Regions from separate parts of the Microbacterium luticellae genome, predicted to be linked through region 1. Evidence: riboswitches for the same ligand, from Rfam matches in the RefSeq annotation. Region 1 holds a riboswitch; the other holds the start of a gene.

The links. A riboswitch is a leader RNA that binds a small molecule or an ion and turns the genes downstream of it on or off. The one in region 1 is predicted to bind thiamine pyrophosphate.
Region 2: linked by a shared signal. The riboswitch ahead of ACQUSW_RS06825 (ECF transporter S component) and the one ahead of thiD (bifunctional hydroxymethylpyrimidine kinase/phosphomethylpyrimidine kinase) in region 1 are both predicted to bind thiamine pyrophosphate.

The regions. Positions count from the first base shown of each region.
Region 1 is NZ_JBNTKE010000006.1:105,704-113,654, reverse strand. Features, by position in the region: gene chrA (chromate efflux transporter) at 1-802, opposite strand, end outside; gene ACQUSW_RS13020 (CPBP family intramembrane glutamic endopeptidase) at 1,672-2,451, shown strand; gene ACQUSW_RS13015 (amidohydrolase family protein) at 2,752-3,192, shown strand; gene ACQUSW_RS13010 (hypothetical protein) at 3,203-4,207, shown strand; gene ACQUSW_RS13005 (SRPBCC family protein) at 4,174-4,644, opposite strand; gene ACQUSW_RS13000 (hypothetical protein) at 4,907-5,440, shown strand; TPP riboswitch at 5,500-5,591, shown strand; gene thiD (bifunctional hydroxymethylpyrimidine kinase/phosphomethylpyrimidine kinase) at 5,667-6,500, shown strand; gene thiE (thiamine phosphate synthase) at 6,511-7,146, opposite strand; gene thiM (hydroxyethylthiazole kinase) at 7,143-7,951, opposite strand, start outside.
Region 2 is NZ_JBNTKE010000002.1:231,539-239,489, reverse strand. Features, by position in the region: gene ACQUSW_RS06835 (ABC transporter ATP-binding protein) at 1-389, shown strand, start outside; gene ACQUSW_RS06830 (D-alanyl-D-alanine carboxypeptidase family protein) at 424-2,112, opposite strand; TPP riboswitch at 2,201-2,310, shown strand; gene ACQUSW_RS06825 (ECF transporter S component) at 2,303-2,947, shown strand; gene ACQUSW_RS06820 (ABC transporter ATP-binding protein) at 2,944-4,404, shown strand; gene ACQUSW_RS06815 (energy-coupling factor transporter transmembrane component T family protein) at 4,401-5,207, shown strand; gene ACQUSW_RS06810 (DUF488 domain-containing protein) at 5,220-5,579, opposite strand; gene ACQUSW_RS06805 (SDR family NAD(P)-dependent oxidoreductase) at 5,696-6,457, shown strand; gene ACQUSW_RS06800 (SDR family oxidoreductase) at 6,503-7,348, shown strand; gene ACQUSW_RS06795 (sulfite exporter TauE/SafE family protein) at 7,361-7,951, opposite strand, start outside.

The sequences.
Region 1 (7,951 bases):
CCACCAGCCCAGTTTGTACTGTTTCGGCTTGCACGAGCGGGAGCACGACATGCCCGCCGCCGAACACGAGCGCGCCCGCACGATAGAAGGTGTCGATCAGGCCCACTGTGGCATTTCCGGTGAGCACGGCAAGAATCGGCAACCCTGCGAGTAGCATGACGAACACAGCCAGGCTCACGCATCCGACTGCGGGCCGCAAGCGCACCCGGAGACGCGATTCATCATTCTCAGCTGTGCTCGGAGATCGACACACGAAGAACCCCGTGACCCCGGCCAAGACCATTGCGCCGATCATCGTCAGCGGGCCGGGCACGAGCAACACGACAGTGAACACTGCGACAGCAATTGTCACTCGTCGCGCATCGGGCGTGAGCGACTTCACCATGCCGAGCACAGCATGAGCCACGACCGCTACCGCCCCAGCCTTCAGTCCCAACACCCACCCTGCCTGCGAAACGTCGCCAAGGGTCGATACGCCAAGCGCGAACCCGAACAGTAATGCCGCAGAGGGCAGTGTGAAACCGAGCCATGCGCCGACAAGACCAAGGACTCCGGCTTTCTGCAAACCAATCGCCATACCGACCTGGCTCGACGCTGGGCCGGGAAGGAACTGGTACAACGCGACAAGATCCGCATACGCCCGATCACTCAGCCACTTGCGCCGCTCGACGAACTCGGCTCGGAAATATCCAAGATGAGCGATCGGGCCACCGAACGACGTACACCCTAACCTCAAGAACACCAGAAAGACCAGCAATGCCCCACTGAAGCCAGCTCGACGGGCACCTTCTGCAGATAACATCTCTTTCTCAGCATGCGACACGATCCAAGACTGTTGGTACTCGCCGCGCTACATTCACGCAATATTCATTCGCCGTTCAGGATCCCTCTCCCACTAATCTGAGCCTTCTCCACGGCACAGCGAGATTCTAAGGCCAACGGGCTGACTTCCGCTGCGGGTGGAGTCTATCGGTCGGCTGCAGCAGCGTCAGAAGGACGGAAAGTCAGAGGCCAACTCAACCCTGTCAATACGCTCCCTGGTGCCGACACGCTTCGCATGGGCGAGCAAGACCGCCTGGAGGAGGTGATGAAGTGGCTGGTTGTGAAGTCGTCTGAGACCAGGAAGATGAGCGAGCGTGGCCCTCGCTCCGACTGGAAGTTCGCCGTCGACTATCTCGAGCGGACTGGTTATCCGCTGCCGTCGATGGGTGGAATACGCGGCTGTTATGACCATCGCCCATCCTCATCGTTGGGCCCCTGTCTTCGCAGAGATGCGTGCGCACCTGAACGCCGTTGGTCTCCAGACCGACGATAACCTGCACTCGCATCTCAAACCGGTTCGCTCCGCAAGCGACGCCATTGTCGCCTCTCATGCCCGTGCTCGCTGCCGCGGTCAGCCCGCAGGGTCGCTTCGCGGCGCGATCAAGTCCCACGGTGCCCATCGCCGCAGGCAGTGACTTAGTGCTCCTGCTGGTGGGAGTTTGGGTGTCTAGACGCTTTGCCTTCGCGCTTTACCGACTCTTGGGGCTCGACGATTACCGTTAGTTTTCGGTTTCGCGCTGGAGTGCATTCTGATCGTTGGCGTGCCGTCCATATCGGTATCGCTTTTGCTGTGGCGACTAAAGCCATATGCCGACACCGATGCGTGCGCGTGATCGTAGGATCAGGTCTGTGGCCAGACAGACAGATGTGGCGCGCGGCTGGACGATTATGGTCGTCCGCCTGTCGACGCTCGTGCTGTTTTCTTTGTTCGTATGGATGATATTGCGGTCGGTGAACCCAAGTGCCGCCTTTCCTCCGACCATGGTGTGGGCAAACCTTGCGCTTTTGCCAGTGAACGTTGTTTGCTTCGTGCTTGTGCGCCGCTGGTACCGCGCCGACAACAAAAATTTTTCTGACGTGCTCGGTATTCAAATAGGCCGCGTGGGGCGCGATGTGCTGTGGGGCCTGCTGTGGCTTTTTGTCATGAACATCCCGTTCAGTCTGGTCGTCGCGGGCACCGTGTTTGCTATGTATGGGGCCGATGCGCCTCGGGCATTTGAGACCATTTTTTACAATGCAAACGATGATGTGATCACGAGCCCTGCGTGGGCACTCGCAGTTGCGATAATCAGTGTCATACCGTTCATGCTGATCAACGCGCCGACCGAGGAACTGGTATACCGGGGCTATGCTCTCACCGGCATCTCCCGTCGGTTCGGACCAACAATCGGTGTGCCCTCTACTTCGCTGCTATTTGGTGCGCAACACGTTCTCTTTGCTGCAAGTGCGTCGGGAATGCTCGTTTATTTCATCGCCTTCACCGTATGGGGCGCGATCGCTGCGGTTATCGCTCGCCGTCAAGGGCGTCTGTTTCCCATCGTGATCGCACACTGGCTCATCAATATCATGATGTCGGCACCGGGGATTATTTTCCCTGCCCTCGCGCTTGCCGGCTTCGCCGTGTTCTAGCGCGGCAACTCACGACGCTCACGTGTGTCGGTGCTCGCGGCGGCCGGGCAAGGATATTCCACGTGACTGATCGATGAAGCGTCGATGACAATGAGCTAGCTGCGGCCCGTGGCTTCGTGTCACAGGTTTGCGGGTGTCCAGAGCCGCACCTACCCGACCACCGCATTCGTTTCATAGGTGCCGTGAAATAGTAGCGTTCCCGTGCGCGGACGACAGTTTCATAATTGTGAAATCGGGCTCGGTATGGTGTGCGGTACAGCGGAGTTCCGCTTACGTTGTGTCTTTCTATGAGGAGCAGCTATGAAACTCCGTTTAGCTACGGCTGTGGTCGCCGCTTTTGTGCTCGCGTTTACGGCAACCGGATGCGCCGCCGAAGCGCCCGTCTCGCCGAAGGCAGATGCTGATTCTGGCGCTGTAACAAGTGAGCAGGCACCAGAAGAAGTGGTCGAGGTGCTTAATGATGCGCTCAGCGGGCCCGATGCAGACGGTGATGACGACCGTGCCTTCGGGGCAACGCGAGAAATGGTCATCGAGGCAGTGGAAAAGACGTTCAAGAGTAAGAATGCGCGCGCTACGTGGGACGACACCATACTCAGGGTAGAACTCGACGGCAGCGTCGACGACCCGGTCGCTTCTTTGCCCTGCAGCGCTCTAGAGGCCTTGCTGGCCGACGGTGAGGCAGCAGTGATCGTCTTCGAAGACGGCGACCTCATTTGTGCCGACCGCTACAACAATGGCTAAGGCGCGCGGTATGAAGCGTTCACACTGGTGGTTGCTCGGCGGAGGACTGGTTGTTGTTGCACTCGGGGCGGCAGCGGCCGTTGTCATTCCGCAGGTGTTGCATCAGCAGCGAGTAGCGCAATACAACGAAACCGTGGAGCAGATTAATACTGCTTTTGCCCAAACCCAACATGCTCAGCTCGAGACCGACAGGGCAATAGTGCTGTATGCCCTGCAGCTCGATGAGGCACACGCTTTTCAGGCCGTTGTTGAAGAGCTTGCTGGCTATAGCGATCACTACTTTTCTACCGAGAGTCTGGCTGCGCTTGCCGGCGCGAACGAGAGTCTTCTGTCTCGGCTTGCCGATGACGAACTGGAAGAGGCCGAACACGATCTTATTGCGCAGGCGCGCAGCATGATCGACGAGCACGGGTACGTGTGGCAGACCGATTTTCTCAACCTCGACATCGATGCGGTAGAACAACTTTTGTCGCCAGCCAGTGCCACAACACCGACTCCTGTGGCCGATGACCAGGTAACGACAGCAGTGCTCGAAGATGCCCGCGACGTTCTCGAGGCTGCGCTCGAAGAAAAACAGCAGGTCGATCAGCAGTTAACGGTGGCGCGCGAGAGGGCACAATCGCTCATCGATGAATTGGAGGCAGCCCTCGTGCCGCTGACACAGTGTGCTTTCGAGGCGCCCGATCAGGCCGAGCAGGTGCTGGTGATGTATCCGGATGCCGCAGTCGAGGCGGTAACGCAGTTGCGCGACTCGGCAGCGATGGCCGCCGCATCGGTCGACGCCAAAGTGTTCACCACCAATGACGATTACGCTGTCGTGCCGGTGATAGGCGAACCCGATGCTGACAAGCCGAGCTTCGCGGCCACTGATTCGTGGCGTGCAACTGTCATCGCCACGCATCTGACGAAGTACTCCAATGCGATCACAGCAGCATGGATTACTGACGCGGGTAGCCTCGAAGACGCTTTAGGATTCAACCCTTATCTTCCGTTTTTTGCGCTGGCAGCACCGTAGGCTTCGCGCAGCAGTGTGGCGTTTCTTATGTGAATGAGGCGTCGCACATAGGGCACCAGTATGAGGCGTTCGGCGAGGGACCCGAAGACGGGTGATGCGAGCGTGATGGTGTCTGTCATGCGGCATCCGGTGTCTGTGTCTTCGAAAATGTGCTCATGGTGAAACGACCGGAAAGGGCCGCGCACCTGCTCGTCGACAAAACGGTGCGGGTGGTCGAGGGCCGTGATTTTTGACGTCATAGTGAACCAGATGCCGAAGTGGCGGGCGCGCCATGTCACCGTTTGGCCCAGACCGATTTTTCCTGAGGTCACGCCATTGATAGCGCGTTCGCCCGACTGGCTCATCGAATCGATATGGGCGTCGATATCGAGCGAAATGTCGAACATTGCGGCAGCGTGTGCCGAGCATTCGGTAACAACAGTGAAGCTCGAAGCCATAGCGCTGACTGTAGTCGAGCACCCTGAAAAGGTTGCCGAAAACAGGGTGATCGCCGAGATCCACACGATTGGGCCTGAATTGTGCGTCATTCGGCAATTTTGCTGTTTTCGGCAAACGGGGAGCGGGTGGCCCCGGATGCTACCCACCGCACCGGTTTAAGAATGGTTTAAGGGCTGGTGGCTATGGTTTTTGCACGCGCAGATCGAAGGTCGTGCGAACCGAAGCCTGTCGGCACAGGGGTGTGTTTGTGGAGAGGGAATCATGAGCATTTTCACGAAGATGCGGAATGCGTTCGGCGGGGGCGTCAGCATAAAGATTGAGATGCCGCGCGATTTCGCATGGGAAGACAAAGTGATTCCTGTGCAGGTGCATGTGACTGGCCACGGTACCGAGCCGCGGGTGATCGACGAGCTGCGGTTTCATTTTTTTGACGAAAAGCAGGGCACCCGGTCGAACAGTGGTGAAGAAAACGGCATTAACTATCACTGGGTGATGGACGACCCGATCGATGTGCCGGCGGGTGCTTCGGTGACGGAAACGGTCGAGATGCCGCTGCCGTTTGATGTTGATGCGATCGCCGAGGCATCGGCAGAGCTTGGCCAGGGTTCGTCGATGACCGAGAAGGTTTTGGGAAGCATTATGCGCGGCGCCATGCGCCCACCCACTCATATTGAATGGTTTCGCACGAGTGTTGCCGCCAAGGTGGAGGGTGCACGCTTTACAGCAAAGGCATCGAAGAAGCTTCGCTGCCGAAATGCTCGCGGCCATTTTTCTGTCGGACCGGTCCGCTTCTAGCAGCATCCGGTATCTGGCCCACCACGCGCTGCACACGGCGCTGGCGTTCGGCTAAGCTCGCTCACGACACGGGGTGCCCGCACGGGCTGAGAACACACCCGAAGAACCTGACCGAGTTCGCACTTGCGTAGGGATGTCGACTGCACTGCCCCGAGTGGTTGCTGTTGTGCAGCATCCGGGATTGTGTGGCACTTCTGCGTTGCGTCTCGGCGTGAGCGGAGAAAATATGCGCACTGCAGCTGTACCGAATATTTTGTCGATTGCCGGAACAGATCCGACGGGTGGGGCCGGTATTCACGCCGACCTCAAGGCTTTTTCGGCGCAGGGCGCCTATGGCATGAGTGTGATTACGGCTGTGGTGGCGCAGAACACGCGGGGTGTGCACAGTTTTGTTGCGCTGGAGCCGGCATTTGTTGCCGACCAGTTAGCGAGTGTTTTTGATGATGTGCGGGTGGATGCGGTCAAGATCGGAATGGTTGCGAATGCCGAAATCGCAGCGGTTATTGCCGAAGCTCTCGACCGGTACGAGCATGGCCCAGTGGTTGTGGATCCGGTAATGGTGGCAAAGAGTGGTGACCATTTGCTGGCACCGGATGCCGTTGCCACCGTGCGCGAACTGCTGGTGCCGCGTTCGACCGTGATCACCCCGAATCTGCCGGAAGCCGCCGTGCTCGCCCAGTCGGCGCGCGCAGCGACAAGCCTGACAGAAATGCGCGAGATTGTTCCGGCACTGCACGAAATCGGTGCGCCGTGGGTGCTGCTGAAGGGCGGGCATCTGCCCGACGCGCCGACCAGCACCGATCTGCTGAGCCATACGGGCACGCGCGAGCAGCCGATAGAGTTCACTGCCACGCGCGTACACACGAATAACAATCATGGAACCGGATGCACCCTGTCGGCCGCCATCGCTGCGCTGCTACCGCGACACGACATGGCCGCGAGCGTGCGTGCCGCGAAGGCATACCTGACTGCTGCGCTGCAGCATGCCGATGCGCTTGACGTGGGCTCGGGCCACGGCCCCGTGCACCATTTTCATGCACTGTGGGCCGCGGGGGCCTAACCCCACGTAGCTAACCCCACGCGCGAACGAATGCGTCGGCGGTGGCGCGGGCATCGTCGGCTGCGCAGATGGCTGATACGACGGCAACACCTGCCGCGCCGGCCCGGCGCAGGGGAGCGATGTCGCTGAGCTTCACGCCCCCGATAGCGACGCACGGCACGGTGTTCGTGCCAGCCAGCTGCGCGAAACCGTCTATGCCGAGTGCGGGCGGGTGGTCGGGTTTTGTTGAGGTGGGTCGAATAACGCCCACTCCCAGGTAGTCGACGGTTCCGGGTGGCCACTGCGCGACAGTGTTGAAGTGTTCGCGAGTGTTGGCGGTGAGGCCAATAATCGCATCGGGGCCGAGGAGGTCGCGCGCGCGAGGTGCCGAGTCGTCGCTTTGCCCCACGTGCAGGCCGTCGAGCGCGATGCCACGCTGGCGGGCGGCGACGGCAACATCGAGTCGGTCGTTGATGAGTAGCCGTGCCCGCCCGGCGATGACACCGGCCAATGCTTCTAGAGTGCGCAGCTGCGTCGCGGCATCCGAATTTTTATCGCGCAGCTGTACCGTGCTCACCCCTGCGTCGACGGCGCACCGCACGGTTTTGATGACTCCGCGCTCGCCGCAGAGCGCCTGGTCGGTGACCAGGTAGATGCCGTATGTCATGACGACAGCGCTGTTTCGGCAGCCGAGAAGCGTGTGCGGGCGTCGGCGTCGATATCGTCGGCGGTGATGGCGCTCAGCTGGTCGAGCAGGTGCACGGCAAAGCTGCCCGGATGCCTGGCAGCCTGCGCCGCACGCTCGGCTGCAACACCGTACACAATATGTGCGGCCGTGACGGCGGTGAGGGGTGATTCTTCGCCGCGTGCGGCGAGAAAAGCGGCCACGAGTGCGCCGAGCGCACACCCGCCGCCGGTGACTTTGGTGAGCAGGGCGCTGCCGTTGGCGACGCGGATGATGCGTTGTCCGTCGGTGATGGCGTCTTCGGCGCCCGAGACAGCCACGATGGTCTTGTGCGTGCGTGCCAGTGTGACGGCGGCGTGCAGTGCGCTGTCGGTGGTGTCGGTAGAGTCAACGCCTTTGCCGCCACTGCCAACGCCTGCCAGCGCCATGATTTCTGAGGGGTTACCGCGAACAGCTGCCGGATGCTGCGCGACAACTTCGTGCGCCAGATCGGTGCGTACCGGTAGCGCTCCGATCGCAACAGGGTCGAGCACCCAGGGTGTTCCGGCGTCGCCTGCGGCGGCGATGGCTTCGCGCTGTGCTTCTCGTGGTTCGTGTTGTGGGGTGCCGAGGTTGATGAGCAGTGCGCCAGCGACGCGGGTAAAAGGCCCTGCTTCGCCGATGACGTCGACCATGGCGGGGGCAGCGCCGAGGGCGAGCAGTGCGTTGGCGGTGAAGTTGGTGACGACGTTATTGGTGATGCAGTGCACGAGTGGTTCTGTGTCGCGCAGTGCGTTGAGTAGGGTGG
Region 2 (7,951 bases), on a different contig from region 1:
CCGGTGAGCGCCAGCTGATCACGATCGCGCGGGCGTTTGTCTCTGAGCCGTCGATTCTCATTCTTGATGAGGCGACCTCGGCCGTCGATACGCGTACCGAACTCTTGCTACAGAACGCCATGGCCGCGCTGCGCGAGGGTCGCACATCGTTCGTGATCGCCCACCGGTTGTCAACGATTCGTGACGCCGACCTCATTCTGGTGATGGAGCACGGCGATATTGTAGAAAAGGGCAACCACGAAGAACTGATTGCTGCGCGCGGAGCCTATTGGCGGCTGTATCAGTCACAGTTTGAAGAGGCTGCCACCGATATCGATGCCGAAGAGGCGATGACAGGGTCGCTGCCCGTGGTTACTGCCGACGAGGCAGCACCAGGGTCACCTGCGTAATCCCCTGCGCAACGGCCCTGCTTAGTTCACGCCTCTAGCCGGTGAGACCGAGGAGTTCGAGCGGGTGTGTGAGGCGCCACCACAGGCTGGGGTCGGGTACATCGTTTGTGAGCACCACATCGACCGTGGCCGTGTTGATGGGGCCGGTCACGCTCAGAGTGCCGACGCTGCTGCCACGCTGACGGTCGTTGCCGACAGTCAATTCGGTGTCGACCGTGGGCGTTGCGGCGTTCCACAGTACGACCTGTGCAGCGTCGCGCGTAACGATGTCGGCAGAGGATCCCCAGGGTGTTTCGATGCTGCCAACGGGTGTTTCGGCGGCAATCGTGGGCGCTTCAGCCTGCGCGTGTAGCTGGGCTTCTGCCTGCCGGTACAGGTCGCGGGTGACGTCGACTCGGGCGTCACTGTCTTCTTGACCAAGAACAGAAATGAAGATGCGCACGGTGGCATCGCCAATCGTGACTTCCTTGGCGGAGAGCAGGTTGTAGTGGTCGTCGTTGGTGCCGGTTTTTACGCCCAGCATCCCGGGGTCACTGAGCAGTCGGTTGGTGTTCTTGACCTCGCCGGCCCCCGGAATCTCGGTCTCTTGTGTCGCAACGATGGGGCCCAGCACGGGGTGTTCTACGGCGAGTTCTGCCAGTTGCAGTAGCGATCGCGGCGTTGCCGTATTGCCCCAGCCGATCCCCGAGGGGTTTTCCAGCTCGACGCCGCTAATGCCCTGTTCGGCCAGCCACTCCTCGCCGGCGACAACAAAGTCGTCGTCGCTGCCCCAAATTTCTTGCGAGAGCCTATCGGCATAGTTATTGGCAGAGCCGAGCATGATGCCTTCAATGAGCTGATATTCGCTCAGGCTGCCGTCGACGGGAACATCTAACGCCGACTGGTCACTCCACAGGTACTGCCAAAAGTCGTAGCTGTCTTCTTCGGTGAAAAAGAACTCGGGGCCGGTCTCGCCCTCTTCTAGCGGAAGCGCATCGAGGGCGGCGAGCACCGTGACGACCTTGGTGATGCTGGCCATGGGTGTGGGTTCTTCTGACGACGCGACAGCGTTGATGTTTTCTACCCCCACCGCTGCGCTGCCACGCTCGGGCCACGTAAACGAGGCCGCTGGAGCAGGGGCCGCGGTAACGCTGAGCGACGTCACTGTGGGGGCAACAGCATCGAGTGGCCATAGCGCCGCGGCAGCACCATAGGCTGCTGCCGAAACCACCGTGATGAGGGGCGGCAAAAAAACGCTCGGGCGTTTCCACTGTGACCGCTCAGGAAAGTCGGCGAGTAGGTCGGCAGACGCCCGATGTCCGGGGGGAAGAGGGCCTAAAGATGCTCCTGCGCCCGGTAACCCGGTGACTGTTGATTCGTCGACCCACGACAATGCCATACCGGATGCTACCGCGTTGGCCTGGGGCTCTGACAGCTCAGGCTTGTGCGCCACTTCTTCTACCGGATCAGCAGGTTCTTCACTACTGAGCACGCCGAAAGTGGCCGTGAGCACGCCGGGTTCGGGGGCGTCGCCCTGCGTTATGGGCGGCGTGGGGGCTGCGGCATCCGGAAACAGTGTGTCGTTGTGGAAGGGCGAGGTAAAAAGCGCAGGAGGTTGCTCAAATAACCCCTCGGGCGGTGGATCGTTGGGTGTCTGTGACGCAGCTGCTTCGCGGGCAGCGCGCGACTCCCGACGTGTCCTGTGCCGTGGGGGAGGAGCGGCAGCGGTGTCGTCGACGGTCATCGCTTTCTACGGTACCTAACTCCACCTGAGTGCGGGAGTCGAATAAATACATACCGGATGCCACCCGAGATAAAGCGGGCTATGCTGGCAGCACAACCACGGGAGTCCGGTATTTCGGGCTGAGAGGAAGCGACCCGCGCTTCGACCGTCGAACCTGATCTGGATCATGCCAGCGCAGGGAGGAGAGTATATGAGTACGTCTACGTCACCCATCCGTACCGTGCAGGAGCACGGTGATTCTGCGAAACAATCGCGCTCGCTGCGGTGGCGCGTTGTTGACATCGTTGTAGCCAGCGTTATCGCCGTGGCCTGCGCCGCCGTGTTTCTCGTGTGGAACGTGGGCTACGAGGTGCCCAGCGCGTTCTTGAAGCCGCTTGTGCCCGGATTGCAGGGTCTGTTGGCGGGGCCGTGGCTCTTTGCCGGTGTGCTGGGCGCGATCATTATTCGTAAACCGGGCGCAGCCCTGTATACCGAATTGGTAGCGGCCACTATCTCTGCCCTGGTGGGTAACTCGTGGGGTCCGCTCACCATCGCCTCAGGAATCGTGCAGGGGCTGGGTGCTGAGCTGATCTTCCTCGCGTTTCTCTATGGCGTGTGGCGTTTGCCGGTTGTTTTGCTTGCCGGGGCCGGAACAGGCCTGGCGTGCGGCATTAACGACCGCATTCTCTGGTATCCGGGCGCCGACACACTGTTTACTACCGTCTATATTTCGTCAACAACCATCTCGGGCATTGTGATCGCAGGTCTCGGGTCGTGGCTGATTGCGCGTGCTCTGGCAGCCACCGGCGCTCTCAACCGATTCGCTGCCGGCCGCGAAACAACCGCCCGGGTATGACCGCATCGGGTTCTCCCGCACGTCTGGAGGCCCACGGTTGGGGGTGGCGCTATGCCACTCGCCGGGCGTGGGCCCTGCGTGATGTGAGCGTTCGCATCGAACCGGGCGAGCGCGTGCTGCTGCTCGGTGCATCGGGATCGGGTAAGTCGACGCTTCTGCAGGGTTTCGGCGGTGTTCTCGGCGGCGCCGATGAGGGTGAGGAGCAGGGCGCTGTGCTGGTTGATGGCGCCGCGGCCAGCAGCATCCGGGGTCGTGTGGGGATGGTTTTGCAAGATCCCGATACCCAGACGATTCTGGCGCGCGTGGGTGATGACGTTGCCTTCGGCTGCGAAAACTTAGGTGTTGCGCGTGACGACATTTGGTCGCGCGTGCACGAGGCTTTGCACCGGGTGGGGCTGGATGTTGCTCTTGACCGGTCGACGTCAGCGCTATCGGGTGGACAAAAGCAGCGACTGGCTCTTGCCGGTGTGCTGGCGATGCAGCCCGGCGCTATTTTGCTCGACGAGCCGACCGCCAACCTCGACCCAGAGGGCGTTACGGAGGTGCGTGATGCTGTCGCGGCGGCGCTGGAGGCGACCGGCGCAACCCTCGTGGTAATTGAGCACCGCATCGAGGCGTGGCTGCCCGTGGTCGACCGCGTGATTGTGCTGGGCCGCGACGGCGACAGCACCGTGGTAATTGCCGATGGCAGTCCACGTGAGGTGCTCGAAGAGCGCGGTGCAGAGCTGGCCGTGGCGGGCGTGTGGGTTCCGGGGCATCCGCCCGCCTGGCCCGCAGCACCCCAGAAGCCTGCGGGCGAAGTGCTCATAGAGACGCACGAGCTGACCGTGTCTCGGCAGCGCGGCGTGCCTGTTGCTGGTCCGTTCACGCAGCAGGTGCGTGCGGGTGAGGCCGTTGCCATCGTGGGGCCCAATGGTGCGGGTAAATCGACGCTCGGTCTCACCATGGCCGGCCTTATTTCTGGCGAGAACGGTAGCGTGCAGGCTTCGGTGGCACTTCGAGGTAGCGAAAGCAGCAACCCTTTTCGATGGTCGTCGCGTGCACTCCTCACCCGCATCGGAACAGTGCTGCAGAGCCCCGAACACCAGTTGCTGGCGAAAACGGTGCGCGAAGAACTCGCGATCGGTCCGCGCGCACTGGGGCTGACCGACCAAGAAATCACTGACCGCACCGACGAACTACTCGAACGCCTACGGCTAGCCCGGCTTGCCGAAGCAAACCCCTACACACTCTCGGGTGGCGAGAAGCGACGCCTCACCGTCGCCGCCATGCTGGCGACCAGACCCCGGATGCTGGTGCTTGACGAACCCACCTTCGGCCAAGACTCCCGCACGTGGGCCGAACTCGTGGCGCTCATCGCCAGTATTCGCGACCAGGGGGCGGGTGTTGTTGCAATCACGCATGACCGCGATGTTGTGCGTGCCCTGCAGGCGCGAGCGATCGAGGTGGCAGCATGAGCATTATGACAGCGCCCGAGCGCCGCATCCAGCGCCGCGGACCGATCGCTGGCCGCAGTGCGCTCGCAAAATTGGCTGCAGCCCTGCTCGTGAGTGTGCCGCTCGTCGTGAGCATCGACGTACTCTCGGCCACCGTTGCACTGGCACTTGAGATACCGATCCTTGTGCTCTCGGGCCTGACGCTCCGGGAATTCTGGTTACGCACGGCAGTGCTGTGGTTTGCTGCCCCCACCGGTGCATTAACCATTGCGCTCTACGGTGAAACCAGCGGCACCGTGCATTTTCAGTGGCTGTTTATGCAGGTCAGCGATGGTTCGCTGGCGCTCGCAGCAGCTACGGGCGTGCGTATTCTTGCTATCGGCTTGCCCGCCATCTGTCTCTTCGCCACCGTTGACCCGACCGACCTGGCCGACGACCTCGCGCAGCGTGCCCGACTACCCGCCCGTTTTGTGCTCGGTGCGCTGGCGGGAATGCGCATGCTGGGGTTGCTTGTTGACGACTGGCGTGCGCTGGGCCTTGCGCGCCGCGCGCGCGGAGTAACCGATCAGGGTCGCATCCGGAGAGCCTTGGGCATGGTTTTTGCCCTGTTTGTTCTCGCGATCCGCCGTGGCTCATCGCTGGCAACAGCGATGGAAGCACGCGGCTTTGGCGGCACCGCGGCACGCACGTGGGCGCGGCCCTCGGTATGGACACGCGCAGACACGGTGCTTGTGGCAATCGCCGTACTCATCCCGACAATCGCCCTTACAGCGGCCGTCGTATTTGGCACCTGGAACTTTATTATCGGGCCCTCCGGGCGCTGACCCTCTGGCCGATTAGCCCAGTAGCTTGCGCAGTTCTTGTTCGAGGACGACCACGTTATTGTGTGCGGTGTCGTGTGCCGAGAACACGAGAGTGACGGTTTTCTTGTCGCGCAGGGTGTCGACTAGTTCGTGCAGCGCAGACGACGAATCGCCGTGCAGTTCTGCGCGATATTTTTTCTGAAACTCGGGCCAAAAATCGCTGTCGGCGTGCAGCTTCTTGCGAAGCTCGTCACTGGGGGCAACCTCTTTCGCCCACAGGTCGATGCGCGCATCTTCTTTGGATATTCCGCGCGGCCACAGTCGGTCAACAAGCACACGGAATCCATCAGAAGCAGCGGCGTCGTCGTAGGCACGTTTGCTATTGAGATCCATAACCCCAGCAAACACCCGCGCAGCACCTGTGTCTAGAGCGAGCAGCGGGATGGGAGAAACAGAAGCGCGTATGCTGGATCGCAGTTGCCACTTTGCTCTGTTCGAAGGAGAACCGGATGCAGATTGCAGAAACAAGCGCACTCATTACCGGAGGCGCCAGCGGCCTGGGCCTTGCAACGGCCCGTCGCCTCGCGACCGCCGGAGCCCACCCCGTCATCGTTGATTTAGCGTCGTCGCAGGGAGCCAAAGTTGCGTCAGAACTCGGCGGCACGTTCGTTGCCACCGATGTCACCAACGACGACGACGTGCGCAACGCCGTACAGTTGGCGACGGCTGCGGCACCGCTGCGCATCGTGGTCAACTGTGCGGGTATTGCGCCGCCTGCCAAAGTGCTCGACCGCGAAGGTAACCCGGCGTCGTCGGCCGACTTCGCAAAAATCGTGCAGGTGAACCTGGTGGGCACGTTCGCTGTTATTGCGCAGGCGGCGGCGGCCATGGCTCAGCAGCATCCGGATGCAGCAGGTGAGCGCGGTGTGATTGTTAATACGGCGAGCGTCGCCGCCTTCGACGGACAAATCGGTCAGCCCGCCTATTCGGCGTCGAAGGGTGGCGTGCACGCCATGACGCTGCCGATTGCGCGTGAACTGGCACGCCACCACATTCGGGTGTGCACGATTGCGCCCGGCATTATGGAAACACCCATGCTCGCGGGGCTGCCGCAGGCCGCCCAAGATTCGCTCGGCCAGCAGGTGCCGTACCCGCAACGACTCGGCAAGCCAGAGGAGTATGCGGCGCTCGTGCAGCATATTGTCGAAAACGATTATCTCAATGGCGAGACCATTAGGCTCGACGGCGCTATTCGAATGGCGCCCAAATAAGCAGGCTGTGGCGACGCCCGTGCGCGCCCCGATACGAGGAGCACCATGACTGATACGACCAAGCCTCTGCAGGGCACAACCATTCTCATGTCGGGCGGCAGCCGGGGGATCGGTCTGGCCATTGCGTTGCGCGCCGCGGCCGATGGGGCCAATATTGCGCTGCTGGCAAAGACTGACACGCCGCATCCGAAGCTTGAAGGCACGATTCATACGGCTGCCGAGCAGATTCAGCAGGCCGGCGGGCAGGCGCTTCCGATTGTGGGTGATGTGCGCGACGACGACATGGTTACCGAGGCCGTGATGACCACGGCGGGCGAGTTCGGCGGCGTCGACGTGATCATTAACAATGCCAGTGTCATCGATCTTTCGCCGTCGATGGACCTCGCGGTAAAAAAGTACGACCTCATGCAAGACGTCAACGTGCGTGGAACATTTATGCTGTCGCGCGCGGCTATACCGATGCTGCGAGAGTCGGCGAATCCGCACATTGTGTCGCTCTCACCGCCCCTCAACCTGTCACCCAAATGGCTGGGCGCTCACACGGGATACACGCTGGCCAAATACGGCATGACAATGGTGACGCTGGGGCTTGCCGCCGAGTTCGCCGACGACGGTATTGCCGCCAACACGCTGTGGCCGCGTACCACCATCGCGACAGCCGCCGTGCAAAACCTATTGGGTGGCGACCGTGTGATGGCCGCCAGCAGAACGCCCGAAATTTATGCGGATGCCGCCTATGAGGTGATCACGCAACCATCGCGGAAGCGCACGGGCGAAACCCTCATCGTTGAAGATGTACTCGAGCAGGCCGGTGTCACCGATTTCTCGCGATACGCCGCCGTGCCGGGTACGCCCGACGACAAACTGTTCCCCGATATTTTTCTTGACTAGGCAGGTGTCGCGCTAGATCAACAGATACAGCGACCCGACGACCGTCAGCACAATAACGATGCGGTCAAACAGCTGCTGGTTGATGCGCGACGCCACCGCGAGCCCGATGAGTGCGCCGATCACGACGCCGGGTGCGAGCACGGCGTCCATGATGAGCACTGAGGGAGTAAACAGGCCAATCCCGGCAAGAAACGGAACCTTCATCAGGTTCACGATCGCAAAAAACCAGGCTGCGGTGCCAAGAAAGACTTTGATGGGTGCGCGGGTGGCCAAAAAATACATCGACATCACGGGGCCACCCGCATTAGCGACCATGGTGGTAAACCCACCAAGACTGCCGTAACCGGCCGCCGTCAGCCATCCGGTGCGAACAGTATTTTCTGACACCGGATGCCGCCGACGCCACAGCGTGAGCGCAATCATTGCCAGCAGAATAACGGCAATACCGCGGCGCACAACGGTGTCGTTACCCAGTGCAAGAAAAGCGAAACCCGCTAGTAGCCCCGCGACGACCGCGGGTGCGAGGCGAACGAGTGTGGGCCAGTGGGCATGCCTGCGGTAGGCGATGAGAGCAAAAACATCGCCGACAATGAGCAGCAACAG